Regions from separate parts of the Streptomyces sp. NBC_00286 genome, predicted to be linked through region 1. Evidence: riboswitches for the same ligand, from Rfam matches in the RefSeq annotation. Region 1 holds a riboswitch; the other holds the start of a gene.
What was found. Region 1 has a riboswitch for cyclic di-AMP ahead of OHT21_RS25060 (M23 family metallopeptidase). Riboswitches for the same ligand answer to the same signal wherever they lie in the genome.
Positions count from the first base shown of each region.

Region 2: it holds a riboswitch for cyclic di-AMP, as region 1 does, so the genes downstream of both, OHT21_RS17595 (transglycosylase family protein) here and OHT21_RS25060 (M23 family metallopeptidase) in region 1, are expected to answer to the same signal.

Region 1 is NZ_CP108054.1:5,444,607-5,452,157, reverse strand. Features, by position in the region: gene lhgO (L-2-hydroxyglutarate oxidase) at 1-473, shown strand, start outside; gene trmB (tRNA (guanosine(46)-N7)-methyltransferase TrmB) at 1,185-2,003, shown strand; gene OHT21_RS25065 (PrsW family intramembrane metalloprotease) at 2,084-3,421, shown strand; gene OHT21_RS25060 (M23 family metallopeptidase) at 3,518-4,531, opposite strand; cyclic di-AMP (ydaO/yuaA leader) riboswitch at 4,542-4,698, opposite strand; gene OHT21_RS25055 (PP2C family protein-serine/threonine phosphatase) at 4,982-6,181, opposite strand; tRNA gene OHT21_RS25050 (tRNA-Met) at 6,255-6,328, opposite strand; gene OHT21_RS25045 (dihydrofolate reductase family protein) at 6,409-7,551, opposite strand, start outside.
Region 2 is NZ_CP108054.1:3,890,873-3,898,423, forward strand. Features, by position in the region: gene OHT21_RS17570 (NAD(P)/FAD-dependent oxidoreductase) at 1-966, opposite strand, end outside; gene OHT21_RS17575 (Ppx/GppA phosphatase family protein) at 1,418-2,371, opposite strand; gene OHT21_RS17580 (DUF501 domain-containing protein) at 2,368-2,973, opposite strand; gene OHT21_RS17585 (FtsB family cell division protein) at 3,017-3,487, opposite strand; gene eno (phosphopyruvate hydratase) at 3,674-4,960, opposite strand; gene OHT21_RS17595 (transglycosylase family protein) at 5,340-6,032, opposite strand; cyclic di-AMP (ydaO/yuaA leader) riboswitch at 6,037-6,205, opposite strand; gene OHT21_RS17600 (transglycosylase family protein) at 6,411-7,451, opposite strand.

The sequences.
Region 1 (7,551 bases):
TGCCGGATCCTGCGTTTCCGTTCCTCGGGGTGCATCTCACTCGAGGGATCGACGGGGGTGTTCATATCGGGCCGAATGCTGTGCCTGCCTTGGCCCGGGAGGGGTATGACTGGCGGACTGTGCGGGCTCGGGAGTTGGGGGCGACGCTTGCCTGGCCGGGGGCTTGGCGGATTGCTCGGCGGCATTGGCGGTATGGCGGGGGTGAGCTGCGGCGGTCGGTGTCGAAGAGGGCGTTTGCTGAGGCTGTGGGGCGGTTGTTGCCTGCGGTGACCTCGGATGACCTGGTTCCGGCTTCTGCGGGGGTTCGGGCGCAGGCGGTTCTTCGGGACGGCACGTTGGTCGACGACTTCCTTCTGCGGGAGGGGGCTCGGACGGTTCATGTGCTGAACGCGCCGTCGCCTGCGGCTACCGCTTCGCTGCCGATTGGGCGTGAGGTTGGGCGGAGGGTTCTGGTGGCGTTGGGGCGGGCGTAAACGCGGGGTTTTCTTTCCCCAGCCCCGCCCCTTCCCGAAACTGGGGGCTGCGCCCCCAGGCCCCGCTGCCTCCGGCGGGGTGGGTGGGGCGGGTGGGTGCCTACCGGGATGGGGGGTGACAGTCGTGTCGCGGCTGCGGGTGCGTCGTGGCTGGTCGCGCAGTTCCCCGCGCCCCTAAAAACAAAAGCCTGCGACTGCCCGCACCCCGACGATCAAGCGACCCCGGCCCGGAAGGGGCCCTCGCCCCGTACCCGCCCGCGGCTTGGTAAGCCCGCCCGGAGGGAGCCCGCGCCCCGAGCAAGCCCGTGGCCCGGAAGGCGCCCGCGCCCCGAGCAAGCCCGCGGCCCGGAAAGGCCGCCCGGAGGGAGCCCGCACCCCCACGGCCCCGCAGCCGCCCACGGCGGCAAGGGGACGGGGCGGGGGTGTGCGCCCGCAGCGGCCGGCGCGCCAACACCGGCACCCCCTACCAGCCGACAGCAACGCGCGCCGGTCCGAGGACGGACACCCCCGACGCGGCCCCGCACCCACCACCCACCCAAACGGCGCGAGACTGTGACATATGCGGCTCCGCCGCGCGGGCGCGAGCAACCACAACGCACCCGCAGCCGCCCAACCGCCGGAGGCACCCCGCGTGGGCGCGACCAGCCACAACGGCGCCGTCAGCCGACAACGAACCCAACCGCCGGAGGCACTCGTACAATCAAACGCACTGTGTCTGAGCGTCAAAACACCGAAGAGCCGCGCCCCTCCCGCCCCCGTGCCAAAGGCGAACCCCGCTTCCCCGACGGGCCCCGCGCCGACCCGGCCGGCTCCCACTTCGAGCGCCGGATCCGTAGCTTCCAGCCGCGCCGGAGCCGGGTCACCCATGGGCAGGCGGACGCCTTGCAGCGGCTGTGGCCCAAGTGGGGGCTGGATATCGATGGGCGGCGGAAGATCGATCTGAGCGATCTGTTCGGGAACGACAAGCCCGTCGTGCTGGAGATCGGGTTCGGGATGGGCGAGGCCACCGCGCAGATGGCCGCCGAGGATCCCGAGACCAACATCCTCGCCGTCGATGTGCACACCCCTGGCCAGGGCAACCTGCTCAATCTCGCGGACCGGAAGGGTCTGTCCAACATCCGGGTCGCCAACGGCGACGCGATCATCCTGCTCAGGGAGATGCTCCAGCCGGACTCCCTCAGCGGGCTGCGCGTCTACTTCCCGGACCCCTGGCCCAAGAAGCGCCACCACAAGCGCCGCCTGATCCAGCCGGCATTCCTCACACTCGCCGCGTCCCGCCTCAAGCCCGGTGCGCTGCTGCACTGTGCCACGGACTGGGAGCCGTACGCCGAGGTGATGCTCGAAGTCCTCAGCGCGCACCCGGACTTCGAGAACTCCCAGCCGGACGGCGGCTACGCGCCCCGCCCGGACTTCCGCCCGCTGACCCGTTTCGAGAGCCAGGGCCTGGACAAGGGCCATGTGGTGCACGACCTGCTGTTCCACCGCGTGCCGCACAGCACCCGACACGACGCCCGACGCAGCACCCCATAAGCCATCCCGAACCCAGCGAACCCAGCGGGGCGCAAACGTACCGTCGCGAGCCCACCCTCTCCCTGGTTAGGGTCGATGTTGTGTCCACCAGTCCCCCGTACCCGGCGTACCCGCCGTACCCCCCACCCCCCGGCACCCCCGCCGGAGGCACCCGGCGGCATACACACTGGTGGCGCCGCAGGTGGGTGCGTTACGGCGCGCTGATCACCCTGCTCGCCCTCTCCGGTCTGGTCATCCTGGCCCTGGTCCGCGAACAGACCGGTACCGAGGGCTTTTTGGTGGGCCTCGGCCTCGCCGTACTGCCCGTCCCGCTGCTGATCGCCGCGTTCCGCTGGCTGGACCGGGTCGAACCGGGGCCCTGGCGGAACCTGACGTTCGCGTTCGCCTGGGGGGCCTGCGCGGCGGCGCTGATAGCGATCGTGGCGAACAGTTTCGCCACGCGTTGGATAGCCACCGCCACCGCGGACCCCTCCAGCGCCGACACGATCGGCGCGACCGTCATAGCACCCGTCGTGGAGGAGACCGCGAAGGCCGCCGCCGTCTTACTCGTGTTCCTGTTCCGCAGACGGGACTTCACCGGGATCGTCGACGGCGTGGTGATCGCCGGAGTCACCGCGACCGGCTTCGCGTTCACCGAGAACATCCTCTACCTCGGCACCGCCTTCGGCACCGACCAGCTGAGCAGCGGTGACGGCGGCATCGCCTCCGTCACCGCCGCCACCTTCTTCGTACGCGTGATCATGTCGCCCTTCGCGCATCCGCTGTTCACCGTGCTCACCGGCATCGGCTTCGGCATCGCGGCGCTCTCCGCGGACCGCCAGCACATACGACGCGTACTGCTGCCCTTCACGGGCCTGCTGCTGGCGATGGGCATGCATGCTCTCTGGAACGGCTCGTCGACCTTCGGCACGTACGGCTTCTTCGCGGTGTACGCGGCGTTCATGGTGCCCGCGTTCGGCCTGCTGACCTGGCTGGCCATCTGGACCCGGCAGCGCGAACTCGGCACGATCCGCACCGAACTGCCCGCGTACGCGATGGCGGGCTGGCTGACGGTTCCCGAGCCGTTCGTGCTCGGCTCGATGAAGGCGCGGAAGCTGGCCCGCGAGTGGGCCACGCATCACGGAGGGCGGCCTGCGGGGCGGGCGGTCGCGGAGTACGAGGCGTACGCGACCTCTCTCGCGTTCCTCCGCCACCGGGGGCGCCGCGGCCGCGCGGGCACCGATTTCGTCGTACGGGAACGGGAGTTGCTCCACGAGCTCTGGGCCCGCCGCGAGCTGGCCCGCCCCGCACTGGCGTACGCGGCCCGGGCCACGGCTCCTCCTCCGGCGCCGCCGCCGTGGCCGACGTACGGGAACACCTACGGGAACTCGTACGGCCAAGGGTCGCCCTACCCGGCGTACAACCCCTACCGGAACTAGCCCGGAGCTAGCCCGGAACCAGGCGAAACCAAGCGAAAACCAAGACGCCACCCGCTTCTCGTCCGAAAGCGGATGGCGTCAAAGACCTTGCGGGACTTACGGGTTGAGCCCCTTGCTCCGCAGCCAGGCCATCGGGTCGATCCCGTCGCCGCCCGCCGTCTTGACCTCCATGTGGAGGTGCGCCCCGGTGACATTGCCGGTCGCGCCGACGCGGCCGATGACCTCGCCCGTGCTGACCTTCTGGCCGACGCTGACGCTGATCGAGGACTGGTGGGCGTACCAGACCTCCGTGCCGTCGTCGAGCTTGAGCTTCGTGAGGTAGCCGTACGAACCGTTCCAGCCGGCCTCGGTGATGGTGCCGCTGTGGACGGCCTTGAGCGGCGTACCCGAGGGAGCGGCGAAGTCCAGGCCGGTGTGGGTGCCGGAGGACCACAGCGCGCCGGACTGCCCGAAGGTCGAGGTGATGGTGTACGAGGACGTCGGCAGCGCGAAGCTCTTGGCGAGCTCGGCGAGGCGCTCCGCCTCAGCCTTCTGCCGGGCCTCCTCCGCCGCCTTCTCCTTGGCGGCTTCGGCCTTGGCCTTGGCCTCTTGGCGCTCCTTGGCGGCCTGCTCGGCGGCCTTCTTCGCGGCTGCGGTCGCCGCGGCCTGCCTGGCCTCCTGGTCGACCTGGTCCTGCTGGCGCTCGGCCTGGAGGATGATGCGGGCGCGAAGGGCCTCGCCGGCGTCGGAGTTGCCCTGCTCGGCGTCCGCGGCGCTCAGACCGGCGTGGGTGAGCGGAGTCGTGGAACCGGGCTCTTCGTCGGTGTCGCCCGAGATCAGCGGAAGGTCGGGCAGAGTGATCGAGACCGGCGGCTTGCCGGTGTTCGCGCTGGCCATGCCGCCCGCGCTGACGGCGGCGATGACGCCGACGCCCAGAACCGTGGAGCTGCGTGCGAGGCCTCCGCCGCGCTGCTTGCCGACGCGGTGCCTGCCGCGTACGGGCTTGAGGGAATCCTCAGAGGGGTTCCACTCCTCCCAGGTCTCCTCGTCCTGGCGTTTGCCGTAGCCGAATGTGTCAGGTTCCTCATTCGGCGCGAACGAAGTCTGGGGGGCAGGCCGGTTGGACGCCACGTAGGCGCACTCCTTTCCTTCCTTCCGCCTACCGGGTTAGCTGACGGGTTCGGAGCAGGAAGGTCTCCTACGTGCGTTGCTCACGGTGTCTCCACCGGGAACGACGCCCGATTCACCCCAAGTTGGTGGTTCCCCGGTTCCTTTGCAGGATTCGGCGCGTGCGCACGGAGCCGACTCTTGTGTCGGCTGGGACGACCGCGCTGCGTTATCGAACGTTAATAGAGGCAGGCCCTGGATTCCAAGCTGTTCTGGAGATTCGTTGGCAGTCTTGGCCTGGACTTTCAGGTCATCAGTGGGATGAATCGGGCGAGTTGATCGTGACTCAGCTCCAATTCACTGCTGTGACTGCTGTTGACAATGTTTCAGTTGTTATGCGGAGTGGGTTCGTCCGACTACGGAAGGTGATACGAGGCCGCCTCCGGCATCACGCGTCCGCCTCACGCGTCGGCCTCACGGTCTCCGGACCGCCAGCAGCGCCATGTCGTCCGTCGCGCCGCCGACTCCCGTGTGCCGTACGACTTCCTCCACGAGCGTGGCGAGCAGCGCCCGGGGTCCGTGGAAGGTCCGGCCCGCGAGTCTGTCCGCCGGGTCGAAGAAGACGCCGTGCCGGTCCCGGGCCTCGGTCACCCCGTCCGTGTAGAAGAGCAGGGTGGCTCCGCCGGGGAACGGGACCTCCTGCGCCCGGTCGGGCCACGGGCCCAACTCGCCCATCCCGAGCGGCAGTGCGGGGTCCTCGTCCTTCAGCGTGTCCAGCGAGCCGTCGCCGTAGAGCAGGAGCGGTCCCGGGTGGCCGCGGTGGACGAGGCGTACGACGGCGTCGGCGTGCGGGATCTCGGCCAGTACGGCGGTGGTGAAGCCCTCGAACGCCTCGAGGCCGCCGCGCCGGGCGGCCTCGCGCACCAACGCCCGCTCCAGCCGCTGCGCCACCGCCTCCAGGGTCGCCTCCTGCTCGGCGGCCTCCCGGAAGGCCCCGATGAGCACGGCCACGGCCGCCACCGCGCCCATGCCCTTCCCGCGTACGTCGCCGACGATGAGCCGTACGCCGTGCGGGGTGTCCTGCACGGCGTACAGATCGCCCCCGATGAACGCGTCCGCCTGAGCCGCCTCGTACCGCGCCGCGATGTCGAGCCCGCCGATCCGTTCGGCCGGTTCGGGCAGTACGGCGCGCTGGGCCGCCTCCGCGATCTCGCGGGCAGAGGCGAGACGTTGGTCACTGCGGCGTACGAGGCGGTTGATGGCGAGCGCCAGCACGGCGACGGCGGCCGCGGTGGCCACCTCGGTGGCGGCGCCCGCGTCGAAGTCGCCCCTGATGTGCAGCAGGGAGAGGGCGGCGACGGACACGACTCCGGTGCGCAGCGTGTTGGCGAAGGTGGAGAGGGGCGCGGCGATGAGCGGAGCGACCGTGAAGAAGGGCACCGCGGTGAAGGGAGGAGGGGTGAGGAGGTCGTAGCAGACCCCCGCGATGATCAGCAGCACCGGGAGGGCCTGGACGAGGGTGCGGAGGTACGCGACGCTCCGTCCGCCAGTCTCCACTTCTCCGGGCCCCGCCACTGGTCTCCTGCCCTTCACCGCGTCACCGCGCTCCGTCCAGGGTTCCCGGCGGGTGGTCGGGGGGCGACCTGTGCGGGCCGAGTGGGTGAGCGTAGCCATCGGGACAGGACCGGCGGGAACCCCGGAAAGCACTCAGGGCCGGAACCCGTAGGTTCCGGCCCTGAGTGTTCAGTAGCGGGGACAGGATTTGAACCTGCGACCTCTGGGTTATGAGCCCAGCGAGCTACCGAGCTGCTCCACCCCGCGTCGGTAGGACCAGTGTACGCCATCCGCGGGACGCTCTGCACACGGGTTTTCGCCGCCTGCCCTCAACCGATCCCTCCCGGTCACTGGCCGAGCAGATGGCGGTTGGGCTCGGCGGCCCGTTCCGCGTATTCCGGGAGTACGACGACCTCGGCGCCCTCGGCGGCCAGCAGTCCGCTGCCGTCGGCGGACCGGACGAACGTGTCCGGCTCGCGCCAGGCGGTGACCACGCGGCGTACTCCCGCGTCGAGGATCAGCCGGGCGCAGGGGGCGGGCCGGGAGGCGCGGCGGGCGCAGGGTTCCAGGCTGCTGTAGACGGTGGCGGTGGGCAGGCGCGGGTCGGCCGGGTCGAGCTTCGCGAGCGCGGCCTCCTCGGCGTGCGAGACCTCGTCGGACTCGCGGGAGTACCCGCGGGCCAGTTCCGTACCGTCCGCCGCGACGACGACCGCGCCGACGCTGAACGCGGTCCGTGAGGGCGGGCACTGGGCGGCGAGCTCGCAGGCGACCTCCAGCCAGTGCCGGTCGGCGGCGGAGGCCAGCCCGCCCGCGCCGGGCGCCGTGGGCACGTAGCGCATGAGCACCACATCGCCCACCGGCCGGGTTTCCACGAGCCGCATGCGGTTGCGGACCCCGCCCGGGTAGCCGCCGGGTCCGAACATCCGGGGCGCGTCCGGCTGCCCGACGAGGAGGGGCGCGAGCGCGAGCTGCAGCTCGTCCGCGAGGCCCTCCTGGAGCAGCTGCGTATGCACGCGCCCGCCGCCTTCGACCATGAGCCGCCGTACGCCTCGTACGTCGTGAAGATGCTCGAGTACGGCCGGCCAGTCGAGCTCCGGGCCTACGGGGACGACGTCGACGCCGAGGCCGCGGAGGGCCGCGTTGGCTTTCGTGGCGCCCTGGTCCGTCGTGTACACGACCTTCTCGCCGCCCGTGGACCAGAAGTTGAGGGCCGGGTCCAGGTCTCCGCGGCCGCTGACGGTGACCTTCAGCGGGTACTCCGGGCGGCCGTCCGCGACCCTGGCCGCGCGCCGTTCGGCGGAGTTGACCAGGAGGCGGGGGTTGTCGGCGCGCAGGGTGCCCGCGCCGACCAGGATCGCGTCGGAGTGGGCCCGCACCTCGTCGACCCGGTCGAAGTCGGCCGGGCCGGAGAGCCGCAGCCGTTCGGGGCCGGTGTCGTCCAGGTAGCCGTCGAGGGAGACGGCCGCGGACAACAGGACGTAGGGGTGGGG
Region 2 (7,551 bases), 1.6 Mb from region 1:
CTCGACACCGGCCTTGCGGGCGGCGACGTCCGGCACCTGGGCGTTGTCGCCGGCGGCCCAGATGTAGTCGGTGCCCTGGACCTGGAGGGTCGCCTGGGTGTCGACGTGACCGCGCGGGCCGAGCGGCAGACCGAAGCGGGACAGGACCGGGTTCGGCTTGACGCCGGCCGTCCACACGATGGTGTTGGAGTCGACCTCGAGGCCGTTCTTCAGCACCACGTGGCCGTCGACGCAGGAGTCCATGGAGGTGGAGAGGTACACCTCGACCCCACGGGCCTCCAGGTGCTCCTTGCCGTACGTGCCGAGCTTGGGGCCGACCTCGGGGAGGATCTTGTCCGCGGCGTCGACGAGAATGAACCGCATGTCCTCGCGGGACACGCTGGTGTAGTACTTGGCCGCGTCGCGGGCCATGTCCTCGACCTCGCCGATGGTCTCGGCGCCGGCGAAGCCACCGCCGACGAACACGAAGGTGAGCGCCTTGCGGCGGACCTCTTCGTCGGTCGTGGAGTCCGCCTTGTCGAGCTGCTCCAGCACGTGGTTGCGCAGGCCGATGGCCTCCTCGATGCCCTTCATGCCGATGCCCTGCTCGGCGAGGCCGGGAATCGGGAAGGTGCGCGAGACCGCGCCCATCGCGATGACGAGGTAGTCGAAGGGCAGCTCGTACGCCTCGCCGACCAGCGGGGCGATCGTGGCGACCTTGCGGTCCTGGTCGATGGTGGTGACCCGGCCGGTGAGAACTTCCGCCTTGGGCAGCACGCGTCGCAGCGGGACGACGACGTGCCGAGGCGAAATGCTGCCGGCGGCGGCTTCGGGGAGGAAGGGCTGGTAGGTCATGTACGACCGGGGGTCGACGACCGTGACGGTCGCCTCGCCGTAGCGCATCTTCTTCAGAATGCGCCGAGCTGCGTACAGGCCTACGTACCCACCGCCTACTACGAGGATCCTGGGACGCTCCGTGGTGCTCATGCCATCGAGTATCCACCCGTCAAAGGGGGGTAGCTCGTGCGCCCCTTCACAAGCTCCATCGCACCCTCTGCTACACTGCCCGGCCCGCATTCCCGGCCCCCGCCTCCAGAGAGGAACCATGGGGTGCTTTGGGGCGTTGTCAACACCGCGTGAGCTGCTCTTTGGGCCTGCGAGCCAGGTGAACCAGTCGTCTGGTTCGCCGTCTCCCGCCGCTCGCGAAATTGTTCTGCACCTCCGCGCCGGAACCCCGTATGGCTCCAGGGGCGCCTCGGGACGTAAAAACCTCCCTCAGCAGGGTCGATTTCCTTGTGAAGAACTTCACGAAGTTTCTCGACGAGACGTTTCCGAGGGGCTTCTGGAGCCCCCCAGGCGCGCTCATACGTTACCGGAGCCGCTCAGGGGAGGCTACTTGCGGGTAGCTTAGCGGCCCCCCTGAAGAGCTACTGAAGGGCTACTGAAGGTCCTCCGCGGCCTTCCACGCGATGCCATCAAGGATGTCGTGCTCGCTCACGACGACCTCCTCCGCTCCGATCCGTTCCATGATCGAGAGGAGTACGAGGGCGCCGGCGCCGATGACGTCCACGCGGCCCGGGTGCATCGAGGGGATCGCGGCGCGCTCGGCGTGGGTGGAGGCCAGCAGGGACTCGGTGATCTCGCGGACGCGGGCGTACGGGACCCGGGAGTGGTGGATGGCGGCCGGGTCGTATGCCGGGAGGTTCTGCGCGATCGCCGACACCGTGGTGACGGAACCCGCGAGACCGACCAGGGTGTGGGCCTCGTGCAGCGGCACGGTCTGCTCGACGAGATCCAGAGCCGCCTCGATGTCGGCGCGCATGGCGTCGATCTGAGCGGGAGTCGGAGGATCGGCGACCACCCCGTCGTGCACGAGGTGGCGTTCCGTCATGCGTACGCAGCCGATGTCGACCGAGCGTGCGCCGCGTACGTGGTCGTCGCCGACGACGAACTCGGTGGAGCCGCCGCCGATGTCCACGACCAGGTAGGGCTTGGCGAGGTCCGTCCGGCCGCTCAGTTCCTTGGTCGCGCCGGTGAAGGAGAACTCCGCCTCCTGGTCACCGGTGATGACCTCGGGTTCGACGCCCAGGATGTCCAGGACGCCCCGTACGAAGTCGTCGCGGTTCTCGGCGTCCCGGGATGCGGAGGTCGCCACGAAACGGATGCGCTCCGCCCCGTGCTCCTTGATGATCGCCGCGTACTCCTTGCAGGCGGCGAACGTCCGCTCCAGGGCCTCGCGCGCGAGGCGGCCCGTACGGTCGACGCCCTGGCCGAGGCGGACGATGGTCATCCGCCGGTCCAGGTCGATGAGTTCACCGGTTCCGGGGTCCGCGTCGGCGACCAGGAGGCGGATGGAGTTCGTACCGCAGTCGACGGCGGCGACGCGTGTCACTTCTCGCCACCTTCCTCGTCCTGAGTTTCCTCAATCCCGAAGAAGCCGCCGCCGTTGGCGCCGAGCTTCAGGAGGTCCTCCTGAGACTGGAACGGCATCACGCACGGCCCCTTCCACCACCACTCGGGCAGCATCGCGAGCGCCTCGTCGCCCAGTGGGTTCACTCCGGCGCCGGCGGCGAGGGAGTGGGCCACGAGTACGTGCAGGCACTTCACGCGGTCCGGCATGCCGCCCGCGCTGGGGAAGCCCTCCAGGACCTCGATGGCGTCGCGGCGGGCGAGGTAGTCCTCGTGGGCGGCGCGGTACGCGGCGGCCAGCTCGGGGTCCTCGGCCAGCCGTTCCGTCATCTCCTTCATGACACCGTTCGCCTCGAGGGTGCCGATCGCGGAGGCGGCGCGGGGGCATGTCAGGTAGTACGTCGTCGGGAACGGCGTACCGTCCGGCAGTCGCGGCGCCGTCTCGACCACATCGGGCTGACCGCACGGGCAACGGTGCGCGATCGCGCGCAGACCGCGCGGCGGGCGGCCGAGCTGCTGCTTGAAGGCCTCGACGTCCGCGTCGGTGGGCTCGGTTCGCGGGGTGGGAGGCGGGGGGGTATCCATAGCCGTCTTTCTCGTCACGTTCAGCATTCAGCACATTCAGCATTCACTGGTCGGCGCGGTCCGCCTTGTCGACCCCGTCCCAGACATTGGCGTACCAGGGGCGGGCGGCCGCCCCCTGCGTCGTACGCGACTTCTTCGCCGCGTTCGGATCGATCATGATGTAGCCGGTCTCGCCCGGCTTCACGTAGTGCAGGCGCTCGCGGATCCGCTGCTCGGCGTACGCGTCGTCCTGCCAGCGTGCCTTGAGGTCGCGCAGGTGCTCGACGCGCTCACGGGCCTGCTGCCGTTCCCGCTCGAGTTCGGCGATCTCGGCGCGCTGGGAGACGTACTGCCGGGTCGGATACGCGAGGGCGACGACGAGGGTGCACAGGACGAGGGCGAGCAACGCGGCCCGGCCGGTCAGCCGGGAACGGCGGGCCTGGCGCCTGGTCTGGGAGCGATAGACGCGCGCCGCCGTCTGCTCGCCGAGCAGCCGCAGCCTGGTCGCGGTGGAGAACCGGTCGCGGTTGGTCATGGATCATCACCTCGCTGCACTACGCCGGTTACCTTGCCACCTGTCTTTTCGGCCGGGGGTCCGGGGGTTGTCCCCCGGGAAGGCACAGCCCGGCCATTCATGCCTCCCCTGCACACACGCCTACGTCCCCGCACACGGTACGGGACCGCGTACGGGGACGTAGGCAAGGAGGTGCCTGCAAGCAGGTCAGCCCTTGTAGCGGGGGAACGCAGAGCGGCCCGCGTACACCGCGGCATCGTCGAGGATCTCCTCGATGCGCAGCAGCTGGTTGTACTTGGCGACACGGTCCGAGCGTGCCGGGGCGCCGGTCTTGATCTGGCCGCAGTTGGTGGCGACGGCGAGGTCGGCGATGGTGACGTCCTCGGTCTCGCCGGAGCGGTGGGACATCATGCACTTGAAGCCGTTGCGCTGGGCCATCTCGACGGCGTCCAGGGTCTCGGTCAGCGAGCCGATCTGGTTGACCTTGACCAGCAGGGCGTTGGCGGAGCCCTCCTCGATACCGCGGGCGAGGCGCTCCGGGTTGGTGACGAAGAGGTCGTCGCCGACGATCTGGACCTTGTCGCCGATCTTGTCGGTGATGACCTTCCAGCCTGCCCAGTCGTCCTCGAACAGCGGGTCCTCGATGGAGACGAGCGGGTACGAGGCGACGAGCTCCTCGTAGTACTCCGTCATCTCGGCGGCCGAGCGCTCCTTGCCCTCGAAGACGTAGACGCCGTCCTTGTAGAACTCGGAGGCGGCGACGTCGAGGGCGAGGGCGACCTGCTCGCCGGGCTGGTAGCCGGCTTCCTTGATGGCCTCGATGATGAGGTCGAGGGCGGCGCGGTTGGACTCGAGGTTCGGGGCGAAGCCGCCCTCGTCGCCGAGGCCGGTGGACAGGCCCTTGGTCTTCAGCACCTTCTTGAGGGTGTGGTAGACCTCGGCGCCCCAGCGCAGCGCCTCGGAGAAGGACTCCGCGCCGATGGGGGCGATCATGAACTCCTGGATGTCCACGTTGGAGTCGGCGTGCGAGCCGCCGTTCAGGATGTTCATCATCGGTACGGGCAGCAGGTGCGCGTTCGGCCCGCCCAGGTAACGGAACAGCGGGAGGTCGCTGGCCTCGGAGGCGGCGTGCGCGACGGCGAGCGAGACGCCGAGGATGGCGTTGGCGCCGAGCGAGCCCTTGTTGTCGGTGGCGTCCAGGTCGATCATGGCCTGGTCGATCAGCCGCTGCTCGGTGGCGTCGTAACCGACGAGCTCCGGGCCGAGCTGCTCGATGACGGCGAGGACCGCTTTCTCGACACCCTTGCCGAGGTAGCGGTTGGCGTCTCCGTCGCGGAGTTCGACGGCCTCGAAGGCGCCCGTGGAGGCGCCGGACGGAACGGCGGCACGACCCGTGCTGCCGTCGTCGAGGCCAACCTCGACCTCGACCGTGGGATTGCCTCGGGAGTCCAGGATTTCCCGGGCTACGACGACGTCGATGGACGGCACGAGCATCTCCTTCTGGGATGTGACGCGGTGACGCGGGCCGCTGGGCCCGCACAGCGCGAAGCCGCGGCGGCTCCGCGATGACGAGCCTAACCGGCTCCGGGCGATCGGCCAGCCGTCCGCCCCTCGCATGGACCGAACCGAAAGTAAATTGTTTCCGAACGGAACAAAGCGAGGGCTGGACAAGTAGAGGGACGAGTAGGGGCGAGCAGGGGACGAGTAGGGGGACAGAAAAGTCCCGCACCGGTGCGTACGGGGGAAGACGCACCGGGGCGGGACTGTCCGGGGGCTCAGCTTCGGCCGAGTTGGGGGCCTCGGCTTCGGCCGAGCTCGGGGCTCAGTTGACGCCTCGCTGGGGGCTGGGCTTCAGCTGAGCTGGGGCTCGGTGTCAGCTGAGGTGCAGCTGCTGGCCCGGGTAGATGACGTTCGCGTCCTCGACGATGTCGTCGTTCAGCTTGTGCAGCTTCTGCCAGCCGCCCTTGACGTCGTTCTCCGAAGCGATCGCGCTGAGGGTGTCACCCTTGACGACCTTGTACTCGCCGTCGCCCTTCTTGACCTTCTTGCCGGTCGGGGTGGTGACGGTCTTCTTGGCAGCCGGGCGGTCCGCGGAACGCGAGGCACGCTCCTCCTGGGCCGGCGCGCTCTGCTGCTGGGACTGCTGGGTGTTCTGCTGCGCGGCACCGGAGTCCGAACCGCCGCCGTTGTACGCGGCGTTCGACAGACCCTTGCCGCAGACCGGCCAGGCACCCTTGCCCTGGCCCGCGAGGACCTTCTCGGCGATCTCGATCTGCTGGGCCTTGCTCGCCTGGTCGGCGGTGGCGGCGTACTTCGTGCCGCCGTAACCGGACCAGGTCGAGGCGGAGAACTGCAGGCCGCCGTAGTAGCCGTTGCCGGTGTTGATGGACCAGTTACCGCCCGACTCGCACTGGGCGACGGCGTCCCACTCGGAGGCGGTGGCGGCAGAGGCCGTACCCGACACCATCAGCGGGGCGGCGATGGCGGCACCGGTGACACCGGCGAGCGTGGCTATCTGGGTGGCCTTGGACGGACGACGGTGCTTGCCCTTGCCGGAAAGCAGCATGAAGAGATCCCCTCACCGACGCCTACGAGGTGAGCTGTCGGGTTCGGGCGTGGTGAGTTGCCCGGCCGTACGGATCGCTCCGTACGACTTCACCCCAAGCCGCACCCGGTCTCGACGACCGGGCCCGGCACTTACCTTGGGTCCCCCGCTCCTGCCTACGGCGCTTTACGCGACGACTGTTCCCGTACGGACGTTGGCAGGATTCGGCGTGACGTCCGTCGGGGCCCGCTGTGGCGAGCGGTCACGACCGTAAACATGCGATCCGCCGAATTTCAAAGACGATCAGGGGCTTTGAGATCCATGTCTCACTTTCCCTAAAGCGGACATCCGGCCCGAACTGCCGCCACTTTTGGCCCGGTTCGGCACCTTGCACACCCCTCAGTCTGTGCCGAGTTCAAGGCGCTGACCGGGAAGGATGAGATCCGGGTCGGCGCCGATCGTGTGCTCGTTCGCTGCATACAACCCGGCCCATCCGCCTTGGAGGCCATGGGAGTCGGCGATCGCCGAGAGATTGTCGCCGGAGCGGACGGTGTACGAGCCGTCCTGGGCGTCCGCCGCGTCGCGCGAGGCGTCGTCGCCACGGGAGGCGTGCCGGCCGGTGGAGTCGTCCGTACGGGAGTCGTCGGCACCTTCTTCGGCACTGTCGCCACGATGACGGCCGGTGCCCTCGTCTGTGTTTGTGCTCTCACTCTCGCCACCGGAAGAGTCGGCATTTTCGCCTGAGTTGTCCGAGTCGCCCTCGTTCGTCGGGTCCTTCGGAGGGCTTGGCGAGCTGTCGGGGCTCGGCGTTTCGGCTGTGGAATCGCTGCCGGAGTCCTGTGAAGTGCCGGTGGACGATTCGGATATACCGGACGAACCCGAGTCAGCCGATGTATCGGATGAGTCCGATACACCTGACGTACCGGATGAATCGCCCTTTGCGGAGCCGTCACTTGACGTCTGCCCCGAATCGGAGCCGGAGCCCGAGTCCGCGCCCGAACCCGCCTCCGAGCCCGAGCCGGTGCCCGAATCCGCGCCCGAACTCGACCCCGAGTCCGCCTCGTTGGACGGAGTCGGGCTCGGAGCGGGCGAGTCCTGCGCCAAGCCCGTATCCACGTCGGGCGAGTCGGAGTTCTGCGTGAGGCCCGCGACGAGTCCGCAGGTCGCCCAGGGGCTCGTACCCCGGTCCGCGAGGACCTTCTCGGCGACGGCTATCTGCTGCGAGCGGCTGGCCAGATCGGCGCTCATCGCGTAGTCGAGACCGCCGTACTGTTCCCACTCCTCCTGGGTCATCTGAAGGCCGCCGTACTGCCCGTTGCCGGAGTTGGCGCTCCAGGAGCCGCCACTCTCGCACTCCGCGACCGCGTCCCAGGTCGCATCACTGGCGGCACTCGCGCCGCTCGCCGCGAGGAGAGGGATCACGAGGGCCGATCCGGTCACCCCCGCCGCCACCAAGAGAGCCGGTGCCTGACGGGGGCGACGGTGTCGACCGTTCCCGGAGAGCATGCGGTTGCCTTTCACGCGACAGTGGGTGACTTGG